One region of the Paenibacillus sp. B2(2019) genome, then DNA from elsewhere that is predicted to be linked to it. Evidence: riboswitches for the same ligand, from Rfam matches in the RefSeq annotation. Region 1 holds a riboswitch; the other holds the start of a gene.
What was found. Region 1 has a riboswitch for glycine ahead of PAENI_RS13145 (amino acid permease). Riboswitches for the same ligand answer to the same signal wherever they lie in the genome.
Positions count from the first base shown of each region.

Region 2: another riboswitch for glycine. It lies ahead of gcvT (glycine cleavage system aminomethyltransferase GcvT); the one in region 1 lies ahead of PAENI_RS13145 (amino acid permease).

Region 1 covers NZ_VTZR01000013.1:537,671-543,478, reverse strand. Annotated here, with positions in the region: gene PAENI_RS13155 (PTS fructose transporter subunit IIABC) at 1-973, shown strand, start outside; gene adhP (alcohol dehydrogenase AdhP) at 1,374-2,390, opposite strand; glycine riboswitch at 2,588-2,668, shown strand; gene PAENI_RS13145 (amino acid permease) at 2,802-4,160, shown strand; gene PAENI_RS13140 (helix-turn-helix domain-containing protein) at 4,303-4,755, shown strand; gene PAENI_RS13135 (DHA2 family efflux MFS transporter permease subunit) at 4,834-5,808, opposite strand, start outside.
Region 2 covers NZ_VTZR01000013.1:47,770-53,577, reverse strand. Annotated here, with positions in the region: gene gcvPB (aminomethyl-transferring glycine dehydrogenase subunit GcvPB) at 1-1,243, opposite strand, end outside; gene gcvPA (aminomethyl-transferring glycine dehydrogenase subunit GcvPA) at 1,240-2,592, opposite strand; gene gcvT (glycine cleavage system aminomethyltransferase GcvT) at 2,699-3,811, opposite strand; glycine riboswitch at 3,997-4,095, opposite strand; gene gcvH (glycine cleavage system protein GcvH) at 4,275-4,667, shown strand; gene PAENI_RS11070 (flagellar motor protein MotB) at 5,125-5,808, opposite strand, start outside.

The sequences.
Region 1 (5,808 bases):
AATTATGGGCCCAATCGCCGCCGCTATTTGTATCCCTCCAATTGGAATGGGACTTGCAACGATGATTAGCAAACGTAAATTTGAACCGGCGGAACGAGAGGCCGGCAAAGCATCATTTACAATGGGACTGTTTGGTATCACCGAAGGTGCAATCCCGTTTGCGGCACAAGATCCTCTGCGTGTCATTCCAAGTATCATGGTCGGTTCGATGGTCGGTTCGGTGATAGCGATGCTTGGCCATGTTGGAGACAGAGTAGCCCATGGCGGACCGATTGTAGCCGTGCTTGGCGCCGTTGACAATGTGCTGATGTTTTTTGTCGCCGTCATTGTCGGTTCGGCGGTAACGGCTGTCATGATCAGGCTGCTGAAAAAGGATGTTACAGCTGCAACCCAGGCTGTCCTGGGAGAAGCGGATCTTGAATATTCTGTCGTAGTAGCTGAGACAACTACCACAGACGTGTCGGCATCGGAACAGGCAAATGACCGGACCGCGACGGAAGCGCCAGCCATTCACATTGAGAAATTAACCGATATTCTTACGCCGGATTTGATTAACCTGGATCTGAATGGAGATACTAAGGACGCTATTATTAACGAAATGATTGGAGCGCTGGATAGAGCCGGAGCGGTAAGCTCTGCCGGTGATTTCAAAGAGGCTATATTGGCCCGGGAAGAAGAAAGCTCGACAGGCATCGGTCTGAATATAGCCATTCCCCACGGCAAATCGGACGCCGTACTAAAGCCAAGCATTGTATTTGGCATCAAGCAGAATGGAGTAGATTGGAAGAGCCTAGACGGAAGCGAAGCTAAACTGATCTTTATGATTGCGGTGCCGCGCAGCAGTAAGGGAAACGCCCATCTTAAAGTGCTGCAAATGTTGTCTCGCAAGCTGATGGATGATGATTTCAGGGAAAAGCTCTTGGTGGTTAAAACCAAGGAAGAAGCATACCAGTTGCTAGGTCAGGTGTATTGATCCATTACGCTGAGTTTAAAGTAAAATGACAAAAGAGGCTTTCTCGCTGTTACAGCGGAGAGCCTCTTTTTTGATTTCAGGGTAGGTCAAGGGGGAGGCAAAGAGCGAGCCGTTAGAATCGCATCGCTCTTTTGCAGTTTGCGATAGCTTTAAGCTATTTTGCAAAGCTGAGAAAATCTATTGATCTTGTACATATTTCTCTCCTTCTTAGAGTGATGGTATGCTTTAAAATTACAGTCTAATACGTATGGTACGACTGTGTAAAATTTATCTTTTCATTCCGAGCATAGGTTTAGGTAGGGATGTGATACATCGCGGAGAGCGGTATTATTAACAGAGCAAGTTTTTAGTCATAAAGAAACCCGAAAAGCAGCACTTGTCGAGCGTGTTTTCTCTCGGGTCATTTCGTCATATCAAGGACGATTCGACCATTGATTTTGCCTTCTAACATAAGATCGTAGATCTCATTAATATCTTCTAGTTTACGTGTCTCAATAATGGTTTTTATTTTTCCTTCTGCAGCGAATTGTAAAGTTTCTTGCAAATCTTTGCGAGTGCCGACAATTGAACCGACTACCTTTGTTCCGTTTAATACTGTATCAAAGATCGGAACATCCATGGATTCAGGAGGCAGCCCAACCATGACGCAGGTACCGCCGCGGCGAATGGCCCGGTAGGCTTGGTCGAATGCTTTTTTCGCAACCGCCGTACAAACGACACCATGCACTCCACCGATTTCTTTTTGAATCCAGTCTGCGGCATCTTCTTTTAATGCGTTTACGGTTTTGTCTGCACCAAGCTGTTTGGCAAGCTCCATCTTTTCATCCGACGTGTCGATGGCCACTACGTTCATTCCCATCACTTTTGCATATTGTACGCCAAGATGACCCAATCCTCCGATGCCGAAAATGGCTACCCACTCACCTGGTTTTACACCCGATACTTTCAAAGCTTTATAGGTCGTAACGCCAGCGCAAAATAAAGGTGCCGCTTCGATGAAGCTTAAATTATCAGGAACCTTCACTACATAATCGGCAGCTGCCACACAATATTCTGCATATCCGCCATCTACGGAATATCCAGAATTTTGCTGATCGAGACAAAGAGTCTCTCTTCCTGTAAGACAATACTCACAATGACCGCAGGCTGAGTACAGCCATGGAATTCCTACTCGGTCACCTACTTTTAAGTGTGTAACTCCTTCACCTATTTCTTCAATAATCCCAACGCCTTCATGCCCGGGAATAAGAGGGAGTTTCGGTTTGACGGGCCAATCCCCATGAGCAGCATGCAAATCAGTATGACACACTCCGCACGCCTGAATATGGACAAGGATTTCTTTGTGTCCGGGTTTTGGTTTAGGTACGTCTTGTAGTTCTAACTTTTCTTTAAATTGTTTTACTACAGCGGCTTTCATTAGCATACTCCTTTAGCTTTTTGTTTTTCAAAAAGTAGTATGTTCATGAGGCTTGCTTTAAATTCTTGAGACTTTTATCACTGATTAACACTCACATCACAAGTAATATGTTAGAATATCAGAACAGCTTTACTGCGTTACCGCTTTATCAACTTCATAATTCACGAGCTATGATGGCTAAGGATTACACTTTAGCTGGAGCAGCTTCTGGAGAGACCGCGGAAATTCCGCGGCGCCGAAGGGTTCACAATCTCAGGCAAAAGGACAGAAGAGTACTGAATATATATTTGTCATGCTGATCGACATCAGTAGGCAAATATTATTTGATATTCTTACGATCTGGGAGATTGGATGACATCCAATCTCTCTTTTTTTATTCCAATTTATTGTACTCACAAGGGGGAACTAGGTATGGCACAACCAGAATTAAAGAGAGAGCTAGCCAATCGGCATGTTCAACTTATTGCTATTGGCGGCACCATCGGTACAGGATTATTCTTGGGATCAGGCAAGGCGATAGAGAAGGCAGGCCCATCCATCATGATCACGTATCTAATCGTGGGTATTGCTGTGTTTTTTGTGATGAGAGCACTGGGAGAGCTCCTATTATCTAAAGCGGGCTATCAATCGTTTACGGATATTGCTGAAGACTACCTTGGATCACGAGTCGCGTTCATTACCGGTTGGACCTATTGGTTTTGCTGGATCATGACGGCTATGGCTGATGTCATCGCTGTTGGCGTATATGTACAATATTGGTTTGATATCCCGCAGTGGGTCCCTGCCATCGCCTGTCTAGTCGTGTTATTAGGACTTAATTTATTAACTGTAAAGAGCTTTGGGGAACTCGAATTTTGGTTTGCTTTAATTAAGGTAATTACGATTCTTGCCTTGATTGGTCTTGGAGTCATTTTGCTGATCATTGGGTTTAAGACGGATGCAGGATCGGTGACGGTACGAAACCTATGGGAGCATGGGGGATTTTTTCCGAACGGCATATCAGGCTTCTTATTTTCTTTTCAAATGGTTGTATTTGCTTACGTGGGTGTGGAATTGGTCGGGGTGTCGGCAGCGGAAACAGCGGATCCGGAGAAAAATATCCCATCGGCGATTAATAAAATTCCTTTACGGATTCTATTTTTCTATGTCGGTGCGCTTTTCGTCCTGCTATGCATTAACCCTTGGACGGAGCTCAGCCCGGCAGAGAGTCCTTTTGTAAAAACCTTTACTTTAGTAGGGATTCCAATTGCCGCAGGGATTATTAATTTTGTCGTATTAACTTCAGCCGCTTCCGCTTGTAATAGTGGGATGTTCTCGACCAGCCGAATTCTCTATAATTTGAGTAGAAATAACCAGGCATCACCTCATTTGGGCAAACTGAATAAAAACCATGTACCAGGTAACTCGTTATTCATTTCTACAATTGTTATATCTGTGGGTGCTCTTTTGAGTAAACTTATTCCGGAGCAGGCTTTTGGAATCGTGACAACGATTAGCGCCATTTGTTTTATATGGGTGTGGGGCATTGTTCTTATCTGCCATATTAAGTATAAGAAAACCCGGCCAGACTTACAGGCGAAATCCAAATTCAAAGCACCGTTCACACCGGCTATTAATTATATTGTCTTAACCTTGTTCGCTGGAATACTGATCATCATGCTGTTCGCTGGAGAAACACGCCCGGCTTTATTGTGTACTCCGTTATGGTTTATTTTATTATTTATCTTGTATTCGATTAGAAGTAAAAAGGGGAGAAGTAATCAAGCTTGAGTGAGGTCAACATCAACTAGCGGTAAGCCTAGTGTTAACTGCAACTTGGGGTTGCGGGGCTGCAACTAAAGCGTTCTTTACTTCTGCATACGATTAATCCAATATAGGCTTATGAATTGCAGAAAGGTAGTTGTTTGCTGCTATGATCTTTGGGGAGAAGTTAAAAGCGGAAAGAAATAAAAAAAGTTGGTCACAAGAAGAACTGGCCGAGAAGCTGTTTGTAAGCCGACAGTCGGTTTCGAAATGGGAGAATGGTCAAAACTACCCAAGCATTGAAATCATTATTAAAATAAGCGATCTTTTTGGGGTAACTATCGATGAGTTACTAAGAAGTGACGAGGAGTTGACCAAAAAGGTGATAGAAGAAGGAAAGAAATTGGCTCACCCGAAATTAAAGTTTGTATTTGATGTCTTCGTAATAGCAGGCATTGTGCTGTTAGTGATTAAACTCTGTGTTCTCTTTCTGAACAAAGTAACGGCGCTAGGGATTACCTTGAATGGCGGGTCATTCTTTTGGAACTTCGGTTCTTTGATTTTAATGGTTGTCGGGGGAATCGGCTCCAGCATCCTGAAAGAAAAATATAAACAAGAGTAAGCCGATGAGCCGGGAATAGCTATTAATAATGTAAAAGGACAGCTGATCGCTGTCCTTTTTACATTCCACTTTATGAGGTTATTTCTTGCTAACTAGGTTTGTTTTCTTTTCAATCGTGATCTTGCTCTTCATCGGCATAAATAATGTTATAACAAACGCGGCGACGGATAAAATCATCATAAAGTAATAGGCGTCACTTGCCCCAAGAATGGATGCAAGGGATTTAAGGATCTCAGGAGTAGTAGAGGGGTTGTTCTGCATCACTGTGGCCGCATGACTTGTTGCCTGTACTGTATAAATCGTAATTACGACAGCAGTACCGATGGCTCCGGCAATTTGGCGAACGGTATTGTTCACAGCTGTACCATGCGTGCCGAGTTGTTTGGGCAGTGCATTTAGTCCAGCCGTATTGAGAGGCATAGTGATGAAGCTTAATCCAATTCGCAGGCCTATGGTACGAATCATTAGATACGTATACGTTGTAGATTCAGATAGATCAGTTACCGCCCACATAGATGGAATAATAAACAGTAAACCAATAATGAACAGTGGTTTAGCACCAAAACGGTCATATAATTTACCGGTGACGGGTGACATGAACGCATTTACGAGAGCCCCCGGCAACAAGAGTAGTCCTGCATCAAATGCTGTAAAACCACGGCCATTCTGCAGATAAATAGGCAATAAAATCATATCTGCGTACATCATCATGGTAATTAACACGTTAATCAGAGAAGTCATCGTAAAAACTTTATTTTTGAAGACAGACAGGTTTAACAGTGGATCATCAGACTTGATTTGTCGAATACAAAATACGGCCGTTACAGCGATTCCAACTCCTAAGGATAGGATCACTATTAGATCGCCCCAGCCTTTACTGCCTGCACTGCTGAAGCCGTATAAAATTAAGCCAAATCCAACGGTCGATAAAAGAACACTTACTACATCAAGCTTAGACTTAGACGTCTCGGATACATTCACTAAATACTTGAATGCCAACGCTATAACAATGATGACGAGTGGAATGAGGCCGATAAATAACCAGCGCCAAGA
Region 2 (5,808 bases), 490 kb from region 1:
ACACGGTTGGCGGGTGGTAGCCGAAGTCGAGTAATCGTTTAGCAACGTCTAAGGTGCGCACCCCATACTGCTTGAGGTTTTTGCCGGACATTACGAATTCATGTTTACATACGCCCGGATATGGGATTTCAAAATACGGCGCCAGACGATGCATCATATAGTTCGCATTCAGCACGGCATTTTCGGATACCTCACGCAGTCCGTCTGGACCATAGGTGCGGATATAGGCGTAGGCACGAACGAGAATACCAAAGTTGCCGTAAAAAGCTTTCACGCGTCCAATCGATTCAGGTCCGCCGAAGTCGAGTGAGAAGCTGCTATCTTCGTTTTTCACCACAGTTGGTTGTGGTAGGAACGGAATCAAGATGGATTTTACGCCGACAGGTCCGGCTCCAGGGCCACCACCGCCGTGCGGGGTGCTCATTGTCTTATGCAAGTTCAGATGCACAACGTCAAAGCCCATGTCGCCAGGGCGGGTAATGCCCATAATGGCATTGGAGTTGGCTCCATCGTAATAGAGTAAGCCGCCTGCTTCATGCACGATCTCAGCAATCTCGACGATTTGGGTCTCGAACAAGCCGAGTGTGCTTGGGTTAGTCAGCATCAGTGCGGCTGTGTCACTGCCAACAGCTGCTTTGAGTGCTTCAAGATCAACCATCCCTTTATCTGTGGAAGGGATCGTGATCGTTTCAAGTCCTGCTGCTGAAGCACTAGCAGGATTGGTGCCGTGTGAGGAATCCGGCACGATAACCTTCGTGCGGGTCTCCCCGCGGCTTTCATGGTAGGCGCGGATCATCATGAGGCCGGTCCATTCACCATGAGCACCTGCGGCAGGCTGTAAAGATACAGCATCCATGCCGGTTAGTGCAGACAAGTCATTTTGCAGGGTATACATTAATTCCAGTGCGCCTTGAATGCTTTCTTCTGGCTGGTAAGGGTGGATCTTAGCTAGGCCTACGATGCGGGCAACATCTTCGTTAATCTTCGGATTGTATTTCATCGTACATGAACCGAGTGGATAGAAGCCGTTATCTACGCCAAAGTTGCGGCGTGACAAGGAAGTGTAGTGGCGAATAACATCCACTTCCGATACTTCTGGAAGCACAACGGGTTCGCTACGGAGTAAACCTGATGGAATCAGAGATTCTAAGCTTTCTTCCTGTGGCACATCGCACAGTGGCAAAGAATAGGCCGAACGGCCGGGCCGGCTTAATTCAAAAATTAGACTTTGCTCCGGTTTCATAAACAGCCCTCCAGTGCGCTAGCGAATTGGTCGATTTCGTTTTTGCTTCTTTTTTCCGTAACGGCTACCAGCATATGTCCAGCAAGTTCAGGATAATCACGGCCCAGATCATAACCGCCTAGATAACCTTCCTTCAGCAGCTTCGAATTAATTGCACTTACGCTGCTTCCCTCCGGAAGCTTCACGACAAACTCGTTAAAGAATGGGGAGGAAAAGGTAAGTTCAGCCTCTGTTAGTTCGCTTAGTTTATTAGCGGCGTAATGACTTTTACGAATGTTCAGCTCGCCTACTTCACGCATCCCTTCTTTACCCATTACGGACAGGTAGACGGATGCGCAGAGTGCGAGCAGCGCCTGATTGGAGCAGATATTCGATGTCGCTTTTTCACGACGGATATGCTGTTCACGAGCTTGGAGTGTCAGAACGAAGCCGCGTTTACCGTTACGGTCAACAGTTTGACCAACGATACGACCTGGCATGCGGCGCATTAAATGCTCTGCTACAGCGAAGAATCCACAGGTTGGACCTCCGAGGGAAGCGGGAATACCGAGTGGCTGAGCGTCACCGACTACGATGTCGGCTCCGAGCTTACCTGGTGTTTCTAGTACGCCAAGAGCGATCGGATTTGCACTGACGACGAACAACCCTTTAACAGCATGGATCAGTGGCTCAACGGAGCTAAGATCTTCGATGCTGCCAAAGAAGTTAGGCGATTGCATCAGTACTGCAGCCGTATCACCATCAATGGCCTCAGCAAGCTTAGCCTGATCGGTAACACCGTCTTTATAGTCAATCTCCACTACCTCAAGACCCCAAGCATTAGCCGATGTGCGTAACACTTGGCGCGCTTCAGGATGAACGGTGCGGGAGACAATTAATTTTTTGCGTTTGGTAGCACCAGCTGCGAGGACGGCTGCTTCGGATAATGCGGTTGCGCCATCATACATACTGGCATTGGCTACTTTCATACCGGTTAGTTCGCAAATGTAGGATTGGAATTCGAAGATCGCTTGCAGTTCGCCTTGGCTGATCTCCGGTTGATAAGGGGTGTAAGCAGTGTAGAATTCTGAACGGGAAATGACATGGTTGATCACTACAGGGATGTGATGGTCGTATAATCCGGCGCCGAGGAAGCTGGCGTGCGAATCGAAGTCAGCATTTCGGTCAGCGAGACCTTTCATGTGACGTAGCAGGGCGTACTCATCGAGTGGTTCAGACATCGGCATAGTGCCTTGATAACGGACGGCTTCAGGGATATCGGAGAACAGCTCATCTATGGACTGAATCCCGACGGTTTCCATCATCTCTACGCGGTCCTGTGCTGTCATGGGCAGATAACGGTGCTTCATTAAGGTTTCACTCCTTGGCTTTTTTAAAATATAAGAAAGTACAATTTTCACGTTATACTTTATCCTTCTATTTCTCGCTTAAAAGTTCACCGTCCTAATATGGACGCTAAAGGCGTTTATACTTGTAAAAAGGGGCCTTAATCACGACAGCCTTAAGCTGCTTGCCACGTATCTCTACGAAAACCTCTGTGCCTATTTCACTGTAAGCTGTATCCAGCAAAGCTAATCCCAGGTTGCGTTTCAGCGTTGGAGATTGGGTTCCGGTTGTGACCTCTCCGATTTTGATGCCGTCCGCATAGACCGGGTAATGGGAGCGCGGAATGCCTCGATCAATCATTTCTAGACCGACAAGGCGGCGGGGAAGACCGGCTTCTTTTTGCTGCACTAGCGCATCGCGACCGATGAAGTCCGCTTTGTCCAGCTTCACGAAGAACTGTACTCCAGCTTCAAGAGGCGTGATGTCAGCCGACAGCTCCTGACCGTACAGTGGCAATTTTGCCTCGAAACGAAGCGTATCCCGTGCGCCCAGTCCAGCAGGTGTTAATCCGTGAGGAGAGCCTGCTGCGAGAAGGCCGTTCCATAACGTTGCTGCCCCATCCAGCGGAGCGTAAATTTCGAAGCCATCTTCACCGGTATAACCCGTACGGGAGATCAGTACTTCTACACCGCAGACGGTTGAGCGTTCGATGAAGTGGAAAGGCTTGAGCGTTGAGATCGGTGCATCAGTAACTTCTGCGAGTATGGTCTCTGCCAGCGGACCTTGCAAGGCGAGCAAAAGCGTCTCGTCAGAGACATTAGTGAGTGTGACTTCACCGAATTCAGAGGTCAGATGCTCTTGCAGCCACTGGAAGTCCTTATCGATGTTGGAGGCATTTACGACAAGCATATAACGGCCTTCACTTAGTCGATACACGAGTAAATCGTCGACCACACCGCCGTTTGGATAACAGAGCAGCGTATATTGCGCCGCACCATCGGTAAGGCGGCTGACATCGTTGGTCGTCATTTTTTGTAAAAAGGCTTCAGCGCCGCTTCCGATCACCATGAATTCACCCATATGCGATACATCGAACAGTCCAGCCTGCTGGCGAACAGCCTCATGCTCCTTCACGATACCTGTAAACTGTACTGGCAGCTCCCAGCCGCCAAAATCAATGCACCTGGACTCCGAATAAGCGGAATAGAGATCATAAAAAGGTGTTCTTTTCAAAGCATCCATGTCGTCACTCCCCTAGTCTGATTACATACGAAAAAAAGGACAGGCAGAAGCAATCATGCATAAATGCACTAATCGCTTTCTGCTCTGTCCTTTGTACCTGAGAGTTACCCTGCGTAACTAACATGCAAGTTTCCCCGTTGGTGACCTGACGCACCCAGCCTCGCGTCTGATGCTCTCCAGAGGTACGTCCGACAAAGGTCCTTTTGCCTGAGAGATTCACCCCTGTTAGGGCTTACTCCTTCGGCGCCGTCTTCAAGTGAGACAGTCTCTCCCTATGCCATCATCCGCAACTGTATTTGTTTCTTATGTCTCCATTAAACGGGTATAGGAGGGCGCTGTCAACAAGAAAAAGTCAAAAAAACGACAAATTTATTTTACTGTTAGTAATATTGACATTATGCTCCGGGATCACTTAGGCTATAACTAAATTTAGAATTCCAATTTGGAAATGAGGCGGCTTGAAATGAGTGAAGTTTTAGATAACCTTCTTTACAGCGAAGAGCATGAGTGGGCACAGCAAGTGGAAGGACGCGTAGTACGTGTTGGGATTACGGATCATGCTCAGCATTTGTTAGGCGATATCGTATTTGTGGAATTTCCAGAAGTGGGTTCGGCCATTTCAGCTGGCGACAGCGTAGGTAGTATCGAATCCGTTAAGACCGTATCGGAACTCTATTCACCCGTCTCTGGGAAGGTTACCAAGATTAATGATGGTTTAGAAGCTAGTCCAGAGCTAATTAATGATAAGCCGTATGGTGAAGGTTGGATTTTTGAAATTGAAGTGGACGGAGAGTATGCTGATGCTGTAAAAGGACTGCTAGATGCAGCTGGATATCGTGCATTGGTAGGGGAGTAATTCTAATTTTTTTCTGAATATTAATTTCACCGAATGTGATATTTATAGCAGCAAGTTTCCGTTTTTGGGGACTTGCTGTTTGGTGTTTTTATATAGATAGTGGTGGTGAATTTTTGAGTTAAATCCTGGGACTGTTTGGAATTATGGGATTTTATTTAAAAGCGAATCTACTGATTGTGGAATTAGGGAAAACCTCCCTTATTTTAGACGAGTATAGCGTGACACTAAGGGTTTTAGGGAATTCCTCCCTAAAATTTCAGTGAAAAGCGCTATTTCTGACTAAATAGGGTATTAATCAGGGAGGAATTCCCTAATTCTGTGCCTGGACAAGGGAATAGGCAGATAATCAGGGAGTATTTCCGTAATAAATAGTGGCGAGCCCATTTTGGTATGTTGATAAGCAGATTCGCTCCTGCACAGGCCTAGCTATTGTAACTAGCTCTGAGTAAAACATTTTTTATGCACCCTCTTGAAGTTGACGAAGCACAATGATCTCTACACGGCGGTTCTTTTGCTGACCTGCTGCCGATGTATTATCCGCGGTGGGCTGGGTATCAGCATAACCTGCGTATTGAAAATTGTCGGGATTCAATCCCTCCCGATCTAAGAAAAAGCGAAGCACTGACAGCGCACGAGCACCAGACAGCTCCCAGTTGTCGTTATAGTGAGAAGCTGAAGATACTGGCGTATTGTCGGTATGTCCTTCAATGCTGATCTTTGCGCCGATATCGCTGAATAAGCCAGATAACTGCTGAAGAGCAGGGAGGGCTGGAGACTTCAGGTCTGCCTTACCTATATCGAAGAGAAACCGGTCACTGAGTGTGATTTCTATCCCCTGCGGTTTGTCGGCAACAAAAATTTGTTCTCCAAGATTATTTTCCTCTACATAGTTCGTGATCACACCCATTAATTCAGCAAGTTTAGCCTCTTGTTCTCGAAAAGCAAGTTCACGTGCCGAAGGTATTTCGTTCTCCGTTTGTTCAGCAGATCCAGCATTCGGTCTCGCAGTTGCAGCTGCATTCCCATTCCCGTCTGTACTTTCCGGTTTGTTCTCAGTTGATTTCCCAGCATCTAAAATGCCGTTCCCACCCTCAAGGACAGTGCTGCCAGACTTGAAGGTCTCGGATAATGAGCCTGTCAC